2 regions of the Lactiplantibacillus sp. ME-2 genome follow, and region 2 is predicted to be linked to the other one. Evidence: predicted binding sites of a transcription regulator. Region 2 holds the regulator's gene; the other holds the start of a gene.
What was found. Region 2 encodes Rex, which represses fermentation and respiration genes when NADH is low (regulators of the CRP and FNR family bind a similar motif). Its sites were predicted from a motif close to TTGTGAANTANTTCACAA; they were not measured.

Region 1: a site for Rex is predicted at 3,423-3,440, ahead of MMY95_RS13255 (shikimate dehydrogenase). Genes of this name have one in related genera too.

What each region holds. Positions count from the first base shown of each region.
Region 1 is NZ_JAKZEQ010000043.1:12,655-20,357, forward strand. It holds gene MMY95_RS13235 (shikimate dehydrogenase) at 1-227, shown strand, start outside; gene aroE (shikimate dehydrogenase) at 245-1,129, shown strand; gene MMY95_RS13245 (MFS transporter) at 1,131-2,372, shown strand; gene MMY95_RS13250 (LysR family transcriptional regulator) at 2,406-3,335, opposite strand; gene MMY95_RS13255 (shikimate dehydrogenase) at 3,474-4,358, shown strand; gene aroD (type I 3-dehydroquinate dehydratase) at 4,382-5,140, shown strand; gene MMY95_RS13265 (FAD:protein FMN transferase) at 5,174-6,130, shown strand; gene MMY95_RS13270 (FAD-dependent oxidoreductase) at 6,123-7,703, shown strand, end outside.
Region 2 is NZ_JAKZEQ010000017.1:41,506-49,208, reverse strand. It holds gene groL (chaperonin GroEL) at 58-1,683, opposite strand; gene groES (co-chaperone GroES) at 1,739-2,023, opposite strand; gene MMY95_RS07965 (type II CAAX endopeptidase family protein) at 2,216-2,860, shown strand; gene MMY95_RS07960 (redox-sensing transcriptional repressor Rex) at 3,025-3,702, opposite strand; gene MMY95_RS07955 (ABC-F family ATP-binding cassette domain-containing protein) at 3,871-5,853, shown strand; gene tsaD (tRNA (adenosine(37)-N6)-threonylcarbamoyltransferase complex transferase subunit TsaD) at 6,630-7,676, opposite strand; gene rimI (ribosomal protein S18-alanine N-acetyltransferase) at 7,681-7,703, opposite strand, start outside.

The sequences.
Region 1 (7,703 bases), on a different contig from region 2:
TCGATCCAAGCTATTTACGTTCAGACTTGGTTGTTGCGGATACTGTTTACAACCCCCTAAAGACCAAGTTAATTGAAGACGCCGAGGCATTAGGATGCACGGTAGCGCCGGGGAAAGGCATGTTATTGTGGCAAGGTGATGCAGCATACACACTCTTTACAGGTAAGGCTATGCCAACGGCCGAATATCAAGCCTACGAGGCACGTCAAGCAGCTAAGCAGCATTAGAAAGGGGCAATAAAAAGATGGAAGCACGAATTGATGGACACACAACTATGCTAGGCCTTTTCGGCTCGCCGGTTGGCCATTCAGGCTCACCAGCAATGTATAACTACAGTTTTGAAAAGGCAGGTATTAATGATGCATACCTGGCTTTTGACATTCAGGCTGATGAAATGGCCAGTGCGTTAACTAAAATGCGCGTTTTAAATATGCGTGGTGCTAACGTAACGATGCCTTGTAAAAAGGTTGCTGCAGAATTAGTTGATGAATTGTCACCAGCTGCAGAATTAATCGGTGCTGTGAATACGATTGTCAATAATGATGGCGTGTTAGTTGGTCATAATACGGACGGTGCGGGCTATGTTGAAAATCTACGCCAGCATGGTGTTGACCCACAGGGAAAGCGCCTTACGGTGTTAGGTGCTGGTGGTGCTGCTACAGCAATTGCCGTTCAAATGGCACTAGATGGCGCTCAGGCGATTCATATCTTTAATCCTAAGGACTCGTTTTATCAAAATGCTGAGTTAACGGCTCAAAAGATCATGGATAAAGTTCCCGCATGCCAAGTTACTGTAGGCGATATTAATGACCAGGAAGTCTTGACACAAGCAATTGCACAAAGTGATATTTTGGCTAACGCAACCAAGGCCGGTATGGCACCGAATGTTGAACAAACTAATATTAAGGATATGACCGTTTTTCGTTCTGATTTAGTTGTGACAGATACTGTTTATAATCCTGTTACCACAAAAATGTTAGCAGATGCAGCTGAACATGGAAGCAAAACAATTGGCGGTAAGGGGATGCTGGTTTGGCAAGGTGCCGCAGCGTTCAAATTGTACACAGGCCAAGAAATGCCCGTTGAAGAAGTAACGCAACGGTTCTTCTCAGATGATGGGGGACGTTAAGATGACAAGTAACACAAATTCAAACCGTAAATATTATGTAACAGCATTGGCATTGTACTTTGCTTACTTTATTTTAGGAATTGCCTCTTCAATAATGGGACAGTATAAAACTGAGTTTGCAAAGGCGTGGGGCGCATCCACGCTGGCTAACGGAACCATTGATGTTAGTATGGTAGTTTCTGTCATTGCTGCCTATGGTCTGGGACGGCTGATTGCTTACCCATTTGCTGGTCCAGTCTCTGATAGGATTGGGCGTCGTATCAGTGGTTTCATTGGAATTGCGTTGTACGCCGTATTCTTTTTTGGGATGATCACAGTTCACAGCATGTGGTGGGCGTATGCTATTGGTATTATTAACGGGATTGCTAATTCGTTCTTGGATACCTGTGTGTCACCAAGTGTGATGGAAATCTTTCCTAAATCGGCCTCAATTGCAAATCTATTTACAAAGTTTGCCATAACGGTTGCTCAGTTTGTATTGCCGTTCGTTATTGGTTTGGTTGCTAGTGCTCAAATGTCATATCGAGTCATTTTTATCGGGTGTGGAATTTTAATGATTGCTGATGCAATCTTAGTTCTGGTTTTACCATTTCCTAAGCAAGATAAAGCAACTGCTGAGGCTAAAACGACTACTGACAAACCGAAGCATCGTTTCACACCAGCTGCGATTGCATCAATTTTAATTGGTTTTACTAGTTCAGCGACGTTTATGATTTGGTTGAATTGCAATCAAGAGCTAGGAGCTAGTTACGGAATCAAAGACCCCAGTATCCTGCAATCATTTTATGCGGTTGGTGCAACGGTAGCGGTCTTATTAACTGCTCAGTTTATCCATATGGGGCTGAAAGAGACGACCGTATTAGTACTATATCCAAGTATTTCAATCGTCATGTTAATGTTATGTTATTTCATTAATAATCCAGTCATTCTCTATATTGGTAGTTTTGTTATTGGTTACGCTGCTGCTGGTGGGGTACTACAATTGGCGACCTCTACGACCATTGGTTTCTTTCCAGATAGTAAAGGTCTAGCGACATCCCTTGTAATGATTGCCTCAAGCGTGGCTAATTATGCTGTATTATCAGCTGCGGCATACTTGACAAAAGTTACCGGTGCTGATGCGCCACGGATGATAATTCTAATGAACATTGTGATTACGTTAATTGGGGTTGGTTTAGCATTGATTGTGAAACATGGTGGTCGGTCAACACGTACGTCGGCTGCTTCCGGTGTTGAAAGTTAATTAAAAATTGCGCCTTCAATAAAGGCGCAATTTTTAGATTGATCGTTCTTGATTAGTGTAATGTTGCCAACAATAACTGCGAATAAACTCTTGGAAACGGTGGACGGCAGGTGTAATAAAACCACTGCGACGAACGACTAAGTAAATTTGATGTTGTAATGGCTGATCAGCTAAGTGTTTGATTTGAACACGCTCGGGATTTAAAAGTGGTAAGTAGGGCATTAACGCAACACCCATATTGTAACGAACAAACCCAGCCATAGTATGATCTTCTTCTACTTCATAAGCTACCTTGGGCTGAACGTGGGCTGCTGATAGGATTTGGTCGATTAATGGTCGCAAGCCGCTATTCTGTGAAAATAAGATCATTGGATAAGGTGCTAGGTCTTCAACGTGTAGCGGATTTTTTTGTACCGCGGGATGATCATTTGGAACAACTGCAACAATTTCTTGTTGAACTAGTGGGATAAAGTCAAAGAGATGGGCAGTTAGCTGCTCACCCAGTCTATCGACGTTAGAGGCTAGAACGATGTCGTATTTTTCATCGGCTAGTGCTTGCAGGAGCACACCGGAGTTTCCTTGACCAAGCTCAAAAGTAATTGCTTGATTTTCGCTTTGATTTTTGAAATGGGACAGTAACTCAGGAACTAGTTGCTGTCCAAGGGTGTAGGTAAATCCTAATTTAACATGACCGGTATCTGGATCCATAAGTTGTTTGACGAGTTCGTTGCCTTGTGATAAATCATTTAAAGTAGCAGTGACGTATTTCAAATAAACACCGCCAATTGATGTTAACTTGATATTACGGCCATCTGCTTCAAAAAGTGGAACACCCAATTCGTGTTCGAGTTTTTTGATGGCATAACTCAACGAAGGCTGTGAGATACCTAAGTTTTCGGCAGCCTTTGCCATATGTTGTGTTCGAGCTAGCTCTTTGAAAAAAACTAAATGTCTTAAATTCATGAGGAATGCTCCTTTACTCATAGATAACTTTGATGATTTAAACAACTCATCCATATTTATTATATTAAACTAATTTGCTAACATAACAAGTGAATTGAGTAACAAACAGATAAAAATAATATTTAGGAGTGGTTTTTCATGGCAGAACGAATTGATGGGCATACTTTACTGATTGGTTTAATGGCGTATCCAATTCGTCATTCAATGTCCCCAACTATGCATAACAATGCTTTTGCTAAATTAGGACTAAATTACGCTTACTTAGCATTTGAAGTGACGAATGAAACGCTGCCAAGTGCAATTGAGTCAATCAGAACACTTGATATGCGTGGCTCCAATATTTCAATGCCAAACAAGCAAAAAGTGATTCCATTGCTTGATAAGCTTGATCCAGCAGCTAAAATGGTGGGTGCGGTTAATACAATTGTTAATGATGATGGTGTTTTAACAGGTTATACGACTGATGGCATCGGATTTATGAAAGCGCTCGCGGATGAAGGCTTGGATATTCGCGAACATAAAATGACGCTAGCTGGTGCTGGTGGTGCCGGGACTGCGATCGCAGTGCAGGCTGCATTGGATGGTGTCAAAGAAATATCTATTTTTAATATGCACGATGCAACATGGGCAAATGCCGAACGGAACGTTAAACTAATTAATGAGCAGACCGACTGTCACGCCACTTTACACTCATTAGAAGATCGTGATGATTTCAAACGGGAAATCCAAAGCTCTTATATCTATACTAATTCGACAGGTGTTGGAATGAAACCACTTGAAGATAAGACGCTTGTGGACGATCCTAGTTGGTTCAGCTCAGACCAAATTGTGTTTGATACAGTATATGCACCACGAACGACTAAATTAATGAAGGTAGCTCGTCAAGCAGGATTGAAGCATGTTTACAATGGTTTAGGTATGATGCTTGAACAAGGTGCAGCAGCCTTTAAGCTGTGGACTGGCGAAGACATGCCAGTTGATTACATTCATCAGATTCTGTTTAGTGATGATCAGGATAAATAATTGATGACAGGAGGCAAGTTAAGATGCAACCAGCGATAAAGCTACGAAATATTGAACTTGGTAGTGGTCGACCTAAGTTGGCAGTGCCTATCACAGGAACGACGATTAATGATATTTTAGCAGCGACGACACCGATTTTAGCTGCACAGCCAGATGTCGTTGAATGGCGAATTGATTTTTTCAAGGATGTAACTAATCCAGAACAGTTGAAATCGGCCGGTCAGCAACTTCGTCAGGCTTTAGGTGATATTGCCTTATTAACTACTTTCCGAACTAAAGGTGAAGGCGGCGAATTAGCACTATCAGATACTGAGTATTTTAAACTGTGTGAGACGGTCTTAGATGGTGGGTTCACGGATGCATTAGATGTTGAACGTTACCATGACGAACAAGCTGTTAAGCAAATTGTTGCAGCAGCTCATGAGCATCAAGTAGTTGTGATCATGAGTAATCATGATTTTGATAAAACGCCGGCGGTTGCTGAGATCGTTAAGCGCCTTACTAGTATGGTCGATTATGGTGCTGACGTTGCTAAGATGGCTGTGATGCCACAATCGGTGGAGGATGTCTTAACATTACTGACAGCGACTAATATTGCACGCCAAACACTACCACAGCCAGTAATCACAATGTCGATGGGTGACTTAGGAAAAGTGTCACGGCTTGCTGGTGAAGTGTTCGGCTCTTGTTTATCATTTGCAACGGTCGGGGCGGCTTCGGCACCTGGGCAAATTGCACTTGAAAATTTACGGCCGGAATTGGAAGATCTGAAGTTAAATTAAAGCATAACTGAAAGAAATCGTGAGGTCAGAGTGATGATTGGGACACAAAAAAAGTATGTTTCACAATTTACGATGATGGGAACCGTCATCTCGCTGACATTATTTGAGCCGAATCAGTTAGCGGTCGAAGCGGTCTATGATTACTTGCAGCGGATGGATGGTGTCTTTTCTGTCAATCGTGCCGATTCAGAATTAGCTGCGATCAATCAATATGCCGGTATTCATCCAGTTTTGGTTAGCACTGAATGCTTTCAACTAGTGTCGGATGCTATTAAGTACACAAAGCAATATGCGGATAGTTTTAATGTGCTAATTGGACCGTTGGTTAAACTTTGGAAGATTGGTTTTGGTGGGCATCAAGTACCAGCGGCCAAGGGAATTAGCCAACGATTAGCCTTATTAGATACGCACGAAGTTATCCTAGATGAAGCCCAATCGAGTATCTACTTGCGTCAATCTGGCATGCAATTAGATCTTGGTGCGATTGCCAAGGGGTATTTTGCCGATCAGGTCGTTAAGCAGTTACAGCAGGCTGGCATTACCAGCGCTATTGTTAATCTTGGTGGTAACGTTAAGCTATTAGGGGCCAATCCGCTAACCGATAATCGGCGTTGGCAAGTTGGAATTCAAGCACCCGAAGCGCCACGTGGCTATCCAGCGCTACAGGTTGAAACGCCTGCTAGAACGGTAGTGACGTCAGGTATCTTCGAACGATATTTTAAAATTGGCAATCACCGCTACCACCATATCCTTGATCCGCGAACTGGTTATCCGGTTGAAAATCAAGTTGATCAGGTGTCGATTATAACTGAACGGTCAGAATTAGCTGAAGTGTTATCAACGGTGGCCTACTTTGAAGGGCCAAACCGTGGTTGTCAACTAATCGAACAGTTGCCACATACGGAAGCAATTTTTATTGATCATGAACAACAGGTAACAGTTACCAGTGGCTTAACGCCGCGACGCAAAGGAGTGTTTACTATTGAGTAAAAAACAAATTACCGGCCAAGCAATGGGCCACAACGGTATTATCAATTATGAAGTTGACGTGCAAGATAATAAGATTGAGGATTTGAAAATATTAAAGCATTCCGAAACGTCGGGGATCTTTAACCAAGTCATTGATAAATTGAAACAAAATATCATTACGGAACAATCATTCAATGTTGACACAATTAGTGGTGCAACGGTGATGACCCAAGCGTTACTTAAGTCGGCAGATAAGGCTGTAACCGATGCTGGTGTTGATGTGCAGCCAGTTCCTAAGAAAAAAGCCCCCAAGACGCAAAACTTGCGGACCGACGTGCTCATTATTGGTGGCGGAGAAGCGGGCTTAGTCGCTGGCTGTCGAGCGTTGACAATGGGTCAGAAGGTTATCTTAGTTGAAAAGAACGGCTATCTTGGTGGTGCGACGATTCTGAATGGTTCTAACGTTGTTGGTACCGGGTCTGATGTTGCTGCGCAAATTTTTGATAATAATCATGATACGCCAGAAATGTTGGCACAAGATGTTGCTCGTGAAAGCTTGGAGACGAACTATCCAGCTTTGACCGACCTAATGGTGCATAACATTGGTCCAGCCATTGATTTTATTAGTAAGTTTGCAGATTTACATTATCAAAAAGCACAGACGCAAACGCCAGAACATTCGATTAACCGTCAGATTGAACTACCTTCAGCAAGTAGCTATGAATTCATTCAAAAAGTTTCGAAGGCGTTTGCTGCTGCGGGTGGTCAAATTATGTTGGATACTCGAGTCGAGAAGCTTATGTTGGACAACGATAAAAAGTTACGCGGTGTGATTGCTGCTCAAAAGGACCAAACAGTCAACATCAAGGCACGTTCAGTTGTGCTTGCTGCAGGTGGTCATGGAGCTAACCAAAAGATGCGTGGTACTGAAAGCGAAGGCATTGATTATTATGGCCCAATGACTTCCACTGGGGATGCCTATCAATTTAATGGTGATTTGGATTTGCAAACGCACGATTTAGGTTGGTACAAGCTGTATCCACATGGTGTTGAAGTGGAACCAGGCGTTGCTAAATTGACCACGTACGCGTCGAAACAAGCAACTGATATGGGTGCAATTTACGTTAACTCTAAGGGTGATCGAATCGTTAACGAATCAAATGTTTATACGACTTTTCGGAATGCCATCCTTAAACAAGCGGATAAAGTTGCTTACCTAGTAATGGATGAACGGACTTGGAAGAAAGTTTACGACCTACTGATCCTGCATGATTTCACACCAGAAGAAATTAAGAGCTTCTTTGAGAATAAGGGTAAACGGCCAGTATTTGTTAAGGGTTCTTTGGAAAGTGCTGCTGAGCAGGCCGGAATTGTGGTTGATGAATTAGTCCACACGGTCAAAAATTATCAAGGCTATGTTCAAGATGGTCACGATCATGATTTCGGTCGTGATCCGAAGTACTTGCACCAATTTGAAGGTGAAACATTCTACATCATTGAACAACGTGATCGCTTTGCGACGACTTTAGGTGGCTATAGTGTTGATGCTGATAACTTGCAATTGGTAACGACTAAAAATGCACCGGTAGCTAAT
Region 2 (7,703 bases):
TAACAGCACTAAAAAAGCACTTACTCAGCCGAGTAAGTGCTTAATGTTACGATTTGTTTACATCATACCGCCCATACCTGGGTTTGGTGCGGCTGGTGCAGCTGGTGCATTTTCTTCAGGTTTTTCAGCGACAACGGCTTCAGTCGTTAAGAGAAGGGCTGAAACAGAAGCGGCATTTTGTAAAGCAGAACGCGTTACCTTAGTTGGGTCCACGATACCAGCTTTGATCATGTCAACCCATTCATCAGTTGCGGCGTTGAAACCAACACCTGGCTTTTGTTCCTTCATCTTTTCAACGATAACAGAGCCTTCCAAACCAGCATTTTCAGCGATTTGGCGAACTGGTTCTTCCAAAGCACGTTTAACAATGTTGATCCCAGTTTGAACGTCACCAGTTTCCTTCAATGCAGCAACATCTTTGATAACGTTAATCAAAGCAGTACCACCACCAGCAACAAAGCCTTCTTCAACGGCGGCCCGAGTTGCGTTCAAAGCATCTTCAATCCGGTATTTACGTTCCTTCAATTCAGTTTCAGTAGCGGCACCGACACGAACAACGGCAACCCCACCAGCTAATTTAGCTAAACGTTCTTGTAACTTTTCTTTGTCAAAGTCAGAAGTTGTTTCACCGATTTGGTTACGGATAAATTCAACCCGTTCTGAGATAGCATCCTTGGAACCAGCGCCTTCAACAATGGTGGTGTTATCCTTAGTAACCGTAACTTTGTTGGCTTGACCTAATTGATCGATGGTCGTGTCCTTCAATTCAAGGCCAAGGTCGTCAGTGATAACCGTCCCGCCAGTTAAGATAGCGATATCTTGTAATTGTTCCTTACGCCGATCACCAAAACCGGGTGCCTTAACGGCGACAACGTTAAACGTCCCACGCATCTTGTTCAAGACTAAGGTTGGTAAAGCTTCACCAGAAATGTCATCAGCAATGATCAACAATGGCTTGCCTTGTTCAACGATGGATTGTAATAGTGGTAAGATATCTTGAATGTTTGAAATCTTCTTATCAGTAATTAAGATATATGGATTGTCAAGATCCGCCTCCATCTTATCATTATCAGTAACCATGTATTGTGATAAGTAGCCGCGGTCGAATTGCATCCCTTCAACAACGTCTAAGCTAGTATCAACACCACGTGATTCTTCAATCGTGATAACACCGTCATGACCAACTTTTTCCATGGCTTCGGCAATCAATTTACCAGTTTCTTCACTTGCTGAAGATACAGAAGCGATTTGCGCAATATCTTCTTGCGTCTTAACTTCGTGTGCCATAGCGTGTAATGAGTCAACCGCCGTCTTAGTAGCTTCTTCAATCCCACGACGAATGCCAACAGGGTTAGCACCGGCCGTAACGTTCTTCATACCTTCATTAACGATTGATTGTGTTAAGACCGTTGCAGTAGTCGTCCCATCACCAGCGATGTCATTAGTCTTTGAAGCAACTTCAGAAACTAACTTAGCACCCATGTTTTCGAAATGATCGTCTAATTCGATCGCCTTAGCAATCGTTACACCATCATTAGTAATTGTTGGTGAACCATATGATTGTTCCAAAACAACGTTGCGACCCTTAGGACCTAACGTTGACTTAACTGTGTCAGCTAATTGATCGACACCTTTTAGCATCGCTGAACGTGCATCTTCAGAGAACTTTAATTCTTTAGCCATTATCTCTATTCACCTCATGAATTTAATTTATTTTAAGTTGCGCAATTTAAATGGATTAGTCTTCGATTGCAACAATATCTTTTTCGTGCAATACCAAATACTTAGCACCTTGATACTTGACTTCGGTACCGGCATACTTATCGAATAATACTTGATCGCCGACCTTCACGCTGGGGTCAACTTTTGTCCCGTTATCTAAAACACGACCGTCATTGACGGCAACAACCTTACCGCTTTGGGGCTTTTCCTTAGCGTTATTGGCAATGACAATACCGCCAATTGTTTGTTCTTCTTCTTCTTGTTGTTGCAAGATAACGCGATCTCCTAATGGTTTTAACACGTGAATCCCTCCATTTATTCTTTTTTAGCACTCCTCAACCTCAAGTGCTAATTACATTGTCAACTATATCATTTTAATTCAAGATTGCAAGTGATTTGTCAATTATTAGTCAAAGAATGTCAAATCGACTATAATGAATACTATTGAAGTATCAATAAATCTTAAATCAAACTTTTAAAAGGACGTGACTTGATGGTTAATCGCCGCCAATCAATCTTTATTCTTATCATCTACTTTATTATTTACGCACTACCGAGCGTCCTTGTGACTGCTTTCCATCAGCTAGGGGCCCAAGTATTCGTGATTCAAACGGTCGACTACTTAGTCGGTGCAATCCTACTCATCTGGTTGGCGAGTCGCATGCGGACAAAAAACGTTGTTGAAAAACAACCAAGTAACTGGTTCATGACGTTCATCTGGGGATTGATCGGTCTTGTCCTAGTCATCGTTGGTCAAGTCATCATTTTAAAAATGACGGCTTTACTGGGACAGTCAACAGCGTCAACCAACACGACCACCCTCTTAACTGTTGGGCAACAATATCCCGCTTTCTTCTTAGCCATCATTGTCGGTGCCCCGATTATGGAAGAAATCGTCTTCCGCAAAGTTATCTTTGGCAATCTAAGTGCGGTTACTGGTCAGATTGGAGCGGCCTTGATTTCTAGTGTGCTATTTAGCTTTGCACATGCGGATGGTCACTTTATCCTCTATGCCTTTATCGGGTTATTATTCTGCTGGTTATACCAGCACACCGGTCGGATTCAAACATCGATGACGGCTCACATCCTAATGAACGCATCGGTTGTGTTACCCACATTATTAGGCTTACTGCACTAGTATCATTACTAGGTAGCGCTAACCTAGCGTTTCAACGTTAATTTTCACCGAATATTTATACGTTACAATCAATGATTCGTGATCTAAGTATGTTAAAAAGGCTTCCCTGAATAATTCAGAGAGGCCTTTTTATAGCCATTTAATTTCAAAGATAAAGCGAGTTATTAATCTTCAGTCTCATTTTCATCGTCATTACCATTGTCACCTAATTGCTGACCGTAATGTTCAATGAAGTAGATCAATGTTTGTAATTCGTTGGTCAAATCAACGTTCTGAACCCGTACTGTCTCAGGAACGGAGATTCGTAACGGCGTAAAGTTCATGATTCCTTTGACGTTTGCATCAACCAAGTCATCGGTAATTTTCTGAACAACCGTGGTTGGCACCGTTAAGATAGCAATCTCAATCTGTTGTTCGATCAATTGCTTTTTGAGCTCCGTCATTGGGTACACTGGAACCCCACTTTGGACTGTATTGGCAATCGCCTCGTTGACATCAAATGCTGCTGAAATGCGGACATTACTGTTTTTGTGAAAATTAAAGTTCAGTAGGGCGTGGCCCAAATTACCGACCCCAATTAAAGCAACATTCGTTAAGGTGTCTTGATTTAAAATCTTTTTGAAAAATGCAAGTAACGTTTCAACATCGTATCCATACCCTCGTTTGCCGAGCGCCCCAAAATACGAGAAATCTCGCCGAATCGTTGCTGAATCTACTTTAACCGCCTCGGACAACTCGGTCGATGAGACCCGCTTCTTATCTGCATCTAGCAAGATATTTAAATAGCGGTAATAAATCGGTAACCGTTTTGCCGTTGCCCGTGGAATTTTTGTTTCTGCCATTCGGACGTGTCCTCCTAATTAAAAGTTTGTGAATTTGCTGACACTATTCTAGCATAACGCGTGACTTTGTGAAATAATAATTACTTATTATTCCGAATAATTGGGTCAGGCCGTTACAATATGCTACAATTATGTCACGAATTAAATGTGAAAGGAGCTTAATAAAGCGTGATTTTACTACAAGTACAGCAAGTTATGCGGCGTTTTGGCGCCGATGTCTTGTTCGATAACGTACAAATGGATATTCAAGAACACGCTCGGGTGGCCCTTGTCGGTCGAAACGGGGCCGGAAAATCAACCTTACTTAAAATGATTGCCGGCGAAACGGTACCGGACGAAGGCCATATTTCAATGCGCAAGGGCTTAACAATCGGTTACTTGGCGCAAGACCAAGGACTGGATAGTAACAATACGATTTGGGAAGAAATGAGTAGTGTCTTTGCTGAGTTACATGCCATCGAAAAACGGATGCACCAGCTCGAAAATCAATTGAGCGACCCCGCAATCATGAATGATGAGCAGGCTTATCAACAGACCCTGAAAACCTATGATCAGATTCAAACTGAATTTCAACAAAAAAACGGGTACGGCTACCAAGCTGAGATTCGGGGCGTGTTGCACGGCTTCCAATTCGACGCCGATGTGTACGATAAGTCGGTGACGGCACTATCCGGTGGACAAAAGACCCAGTTGGCCTTGGCCAAGTTGTTACTTGAAAAACGGGACTTGCTTATCCTTGACGAACCGACGAACCACTTGGACGTCGAAACCCTTACTTGGTTGGAAAGCTATCTCCAGTCTTACTCTGGTGCGCTGCTAATCGTTAGCCATGACCGTTATTTCTTAGACCGGGTCGTTAACGAAGTCTATGACTTATCACACCATGAAATGGTGCACTACACTGGTAACTACGACCAGTTTGTGCAAGAAAAAGCGGCTCGAATCCAAGCACAATGGAAACATTATGAAAAGCAACAAGCGGAGATCAGCAAGCTTGAAGACTTTGTTAATCGTAACATCGTGCGTGCTTCTACGACAAAACGGGCCCAGGCTCGGCGTAAGCAGTTAGCAAAGATGGACTGCCTTGACCGCCCTGATAGTGACGAGAAGACTGCCCACTTTGGCTTTCATGCGGCTAAACAAAGCGGCAACATTGTGTTGACCGTCAAAGATGCAGCCGTGGGCTATGATGGTCAGATTCTTTCGGAACCCGACAACTTGAATATTAAGAAACATGAAGCTATTGCCATCGTTGGACCGAACGGTATTGGAAAATCGACTTTCCTAAAGAGTATTTTGGGACAGATTCCATTCATTAAAGGCCAGGCCGTTTTTGGCACCAACGTCGTTACGGGCTACTACGATCAAGAGCAACGTAATTTAAACGACAAAAAAACCGTCCTCAGTGAACTTTGGGATGAACATCCCACCACTCCTGAAAAAGACATTCGTACCATTTTGGGCAGTTTTCTCTTCACTGGTGAAGATGTTGATAAACCCGTTCATGCCCTATCTGGTGGAGAACGAGCCCGGTTACTGTTGACCAAACTTGCCATGCAAAATGACAACTTCTTAATCTTAGATGAACCAACTAACCACTTGGATATCGATAGCCGTGAAGTTTTGGAAGTCGCCCTCAACGACTTTGACGGCACCCTTTTGTTCGTGTCACATGACCGCTACTTCATTAACCAAGTCGCCACGAGTGTCGTAGAGGTTTCTCCGGAAGGCACGGAACTCTTCTTAGGTGATTACGACTACTACATCGACAAGAAACAAGAGCAAGCTGAAATCGCGGCTGCGGCTGCTAGCCAAGCGGCCGAAAAAGCTGCTGAAGCCGGTGCAGCGGATTCAACCAGTGCCACAACTGCTGCTCCCCGCTCCAAAGGCCAGCAAAATTACCAAGCCAGCAAGCAGCAACAACGTGAAAAACGCAAGCTTGAGCGCTCAGTTGCCGCCCTGGAAGAACAGATGACTGCCTTAGATGAACAAGCCACACAGATTCAAACTGAAATGGCGCAACCTGAAGTATCGGCCGATGTTGGTAAACTACAAGACCTACAAAAAGAACTTGAAGCCATCAATACTCAACAAGAACAAGTTGAAACCGAATGGACCGAACAAGCTGAAGCTTTAGAAGAATTGAGCTAATTTTCCAACGACTCATCAGATAAAAATAATAGTCGCCTCAAGAATTAATATAATTCTTGAGGCGACTATTATTTTGCCCCTATCCGCGGCATAAATCATGATTGAAAGAGGATGATTCCTAGAATCAAAAATGACCAGCTTAAGCCCGCTGGAAACAGTTCAAGTTAGTGTAAACTTGCTTAGTTAGTTCGTCCTACACCGACCTCCAGTCGGGATAGCGTTCGAATGGCTGACAAGGATATACCCAACTTTTGCTGAATTTGTCGTTGTTTTTCATAAACGTTAATTTTATCAATCAACTGTCAGATTGAAAAGGTCTTGTGATAACTCACTATTTCTGAATTACCGTAGTAATAATTGAATATTTCGAAAAAGTGGAGAAGGCACTCTGATATTTAACTTAAAGGGTTCAGTATCAAAATAGCCAACGACAAATTGTACTGAGTTCAGTGGCCGTTCATCAGCCATTCGAGCGGCTTCCCGACTGGAGAGGCTGGGTGACAATGCTCAGTAGCCAAATTATTCTTAGCTGGAAGTGGGTTGCTTCCGGCTTAGAATAAGACTCGTATTTGAGATGACGCGGGTTATGCGTTAGCTCAAATCGACGTCGGCTTACGTTCCAGCAATTGTCACCCAGCCCCGGAGGTCGGAATCGGACGCGCATTGCTGACGAACAGGAATCCACCTAACCGGCACCTTTCAATCATAATTAATGAAAAGATACTAAAACGGGTGTGAAAAGGACTGACTTTTCACACCCGTTTATAACTGCTTCATTACTTCAACATACCTGGCATCCAATCAAATTCTAAGCTTGGATCGGCATTCAGCGCCGCGTCGCCGAATTGGTGATGCTGATATTGAACATAGCCCGCAGCACCAATCATGGCACCATTATCACCGCATAACTTTAGAGGCGCTAAGATTAGTTCGGTGTCAGGAAAAGCGGTTGGTAAATCTTGTTGTAACCGTTCACGTAGCCCCTGATTAGCTGCAACGCCACCGGCTAAGACTAATTGCTTAACTGGATATTGTTTGAGGACTCGTAACGTTTTACTCATCAGAACATCAACCACGCTGGCCTGAAAGCTAGCCGCTAAATCGTTCTTATCCAGAGTCGCGCCAATTTGATCTGCGTGATGGACCGTATTGATGAACGCACTCTTCAGCCCACTAAAACTAAAATCGTAATTATCTTCATCAATCATTGCTCGCGGAAATTTGAAAGTGTCGTGACCTGCATGTGCCATCTCGTCAATGACTTTACCTGCCGGATATGGAACACCCAATACCCGACCGATTTTATCATAAGCTTCTCCAGCCGCATCGTCACGTGTCTCACCAATAATCTCAAACTGCCCATCTGCTTGCATGTAGACCAATTCAGTATGACCGCCAGAAACTAATAGTGCCATTAGCGGAAATTCGAATGGCTTAACAAACCGAGCGGCATAAATGTGCCCGGCCATATGGTTAACTGGAATCAGCGGTAATTGGTGCGCGTATGCCACTGTCTTAGCTGCATTAACACCGACTAACAGTGCCCCCACTAGACCGGGGCCATACGTCACGGCAACAGCATCAAGGTCAGCATACGTCACGTGTGCCTCTTGAAGTGCGGCTTCAATACAAATTGTAATTTGTTCAATATGATGACGGCTGGCAACTTCAGGAACCACGCCACCAAACCGTTTGTGACTATTAATCTGCGTTGCAATCACGTTGGATAAAATCTCATGGCCATCTTTGATCACTGCCACACTAGTCTCGTCACAACTGGACTCAAACGCTAAAATCAAGTTTTGTTTTTCCACGGTTCCCATCCTTTTAATTAATCATTTTACGCATGA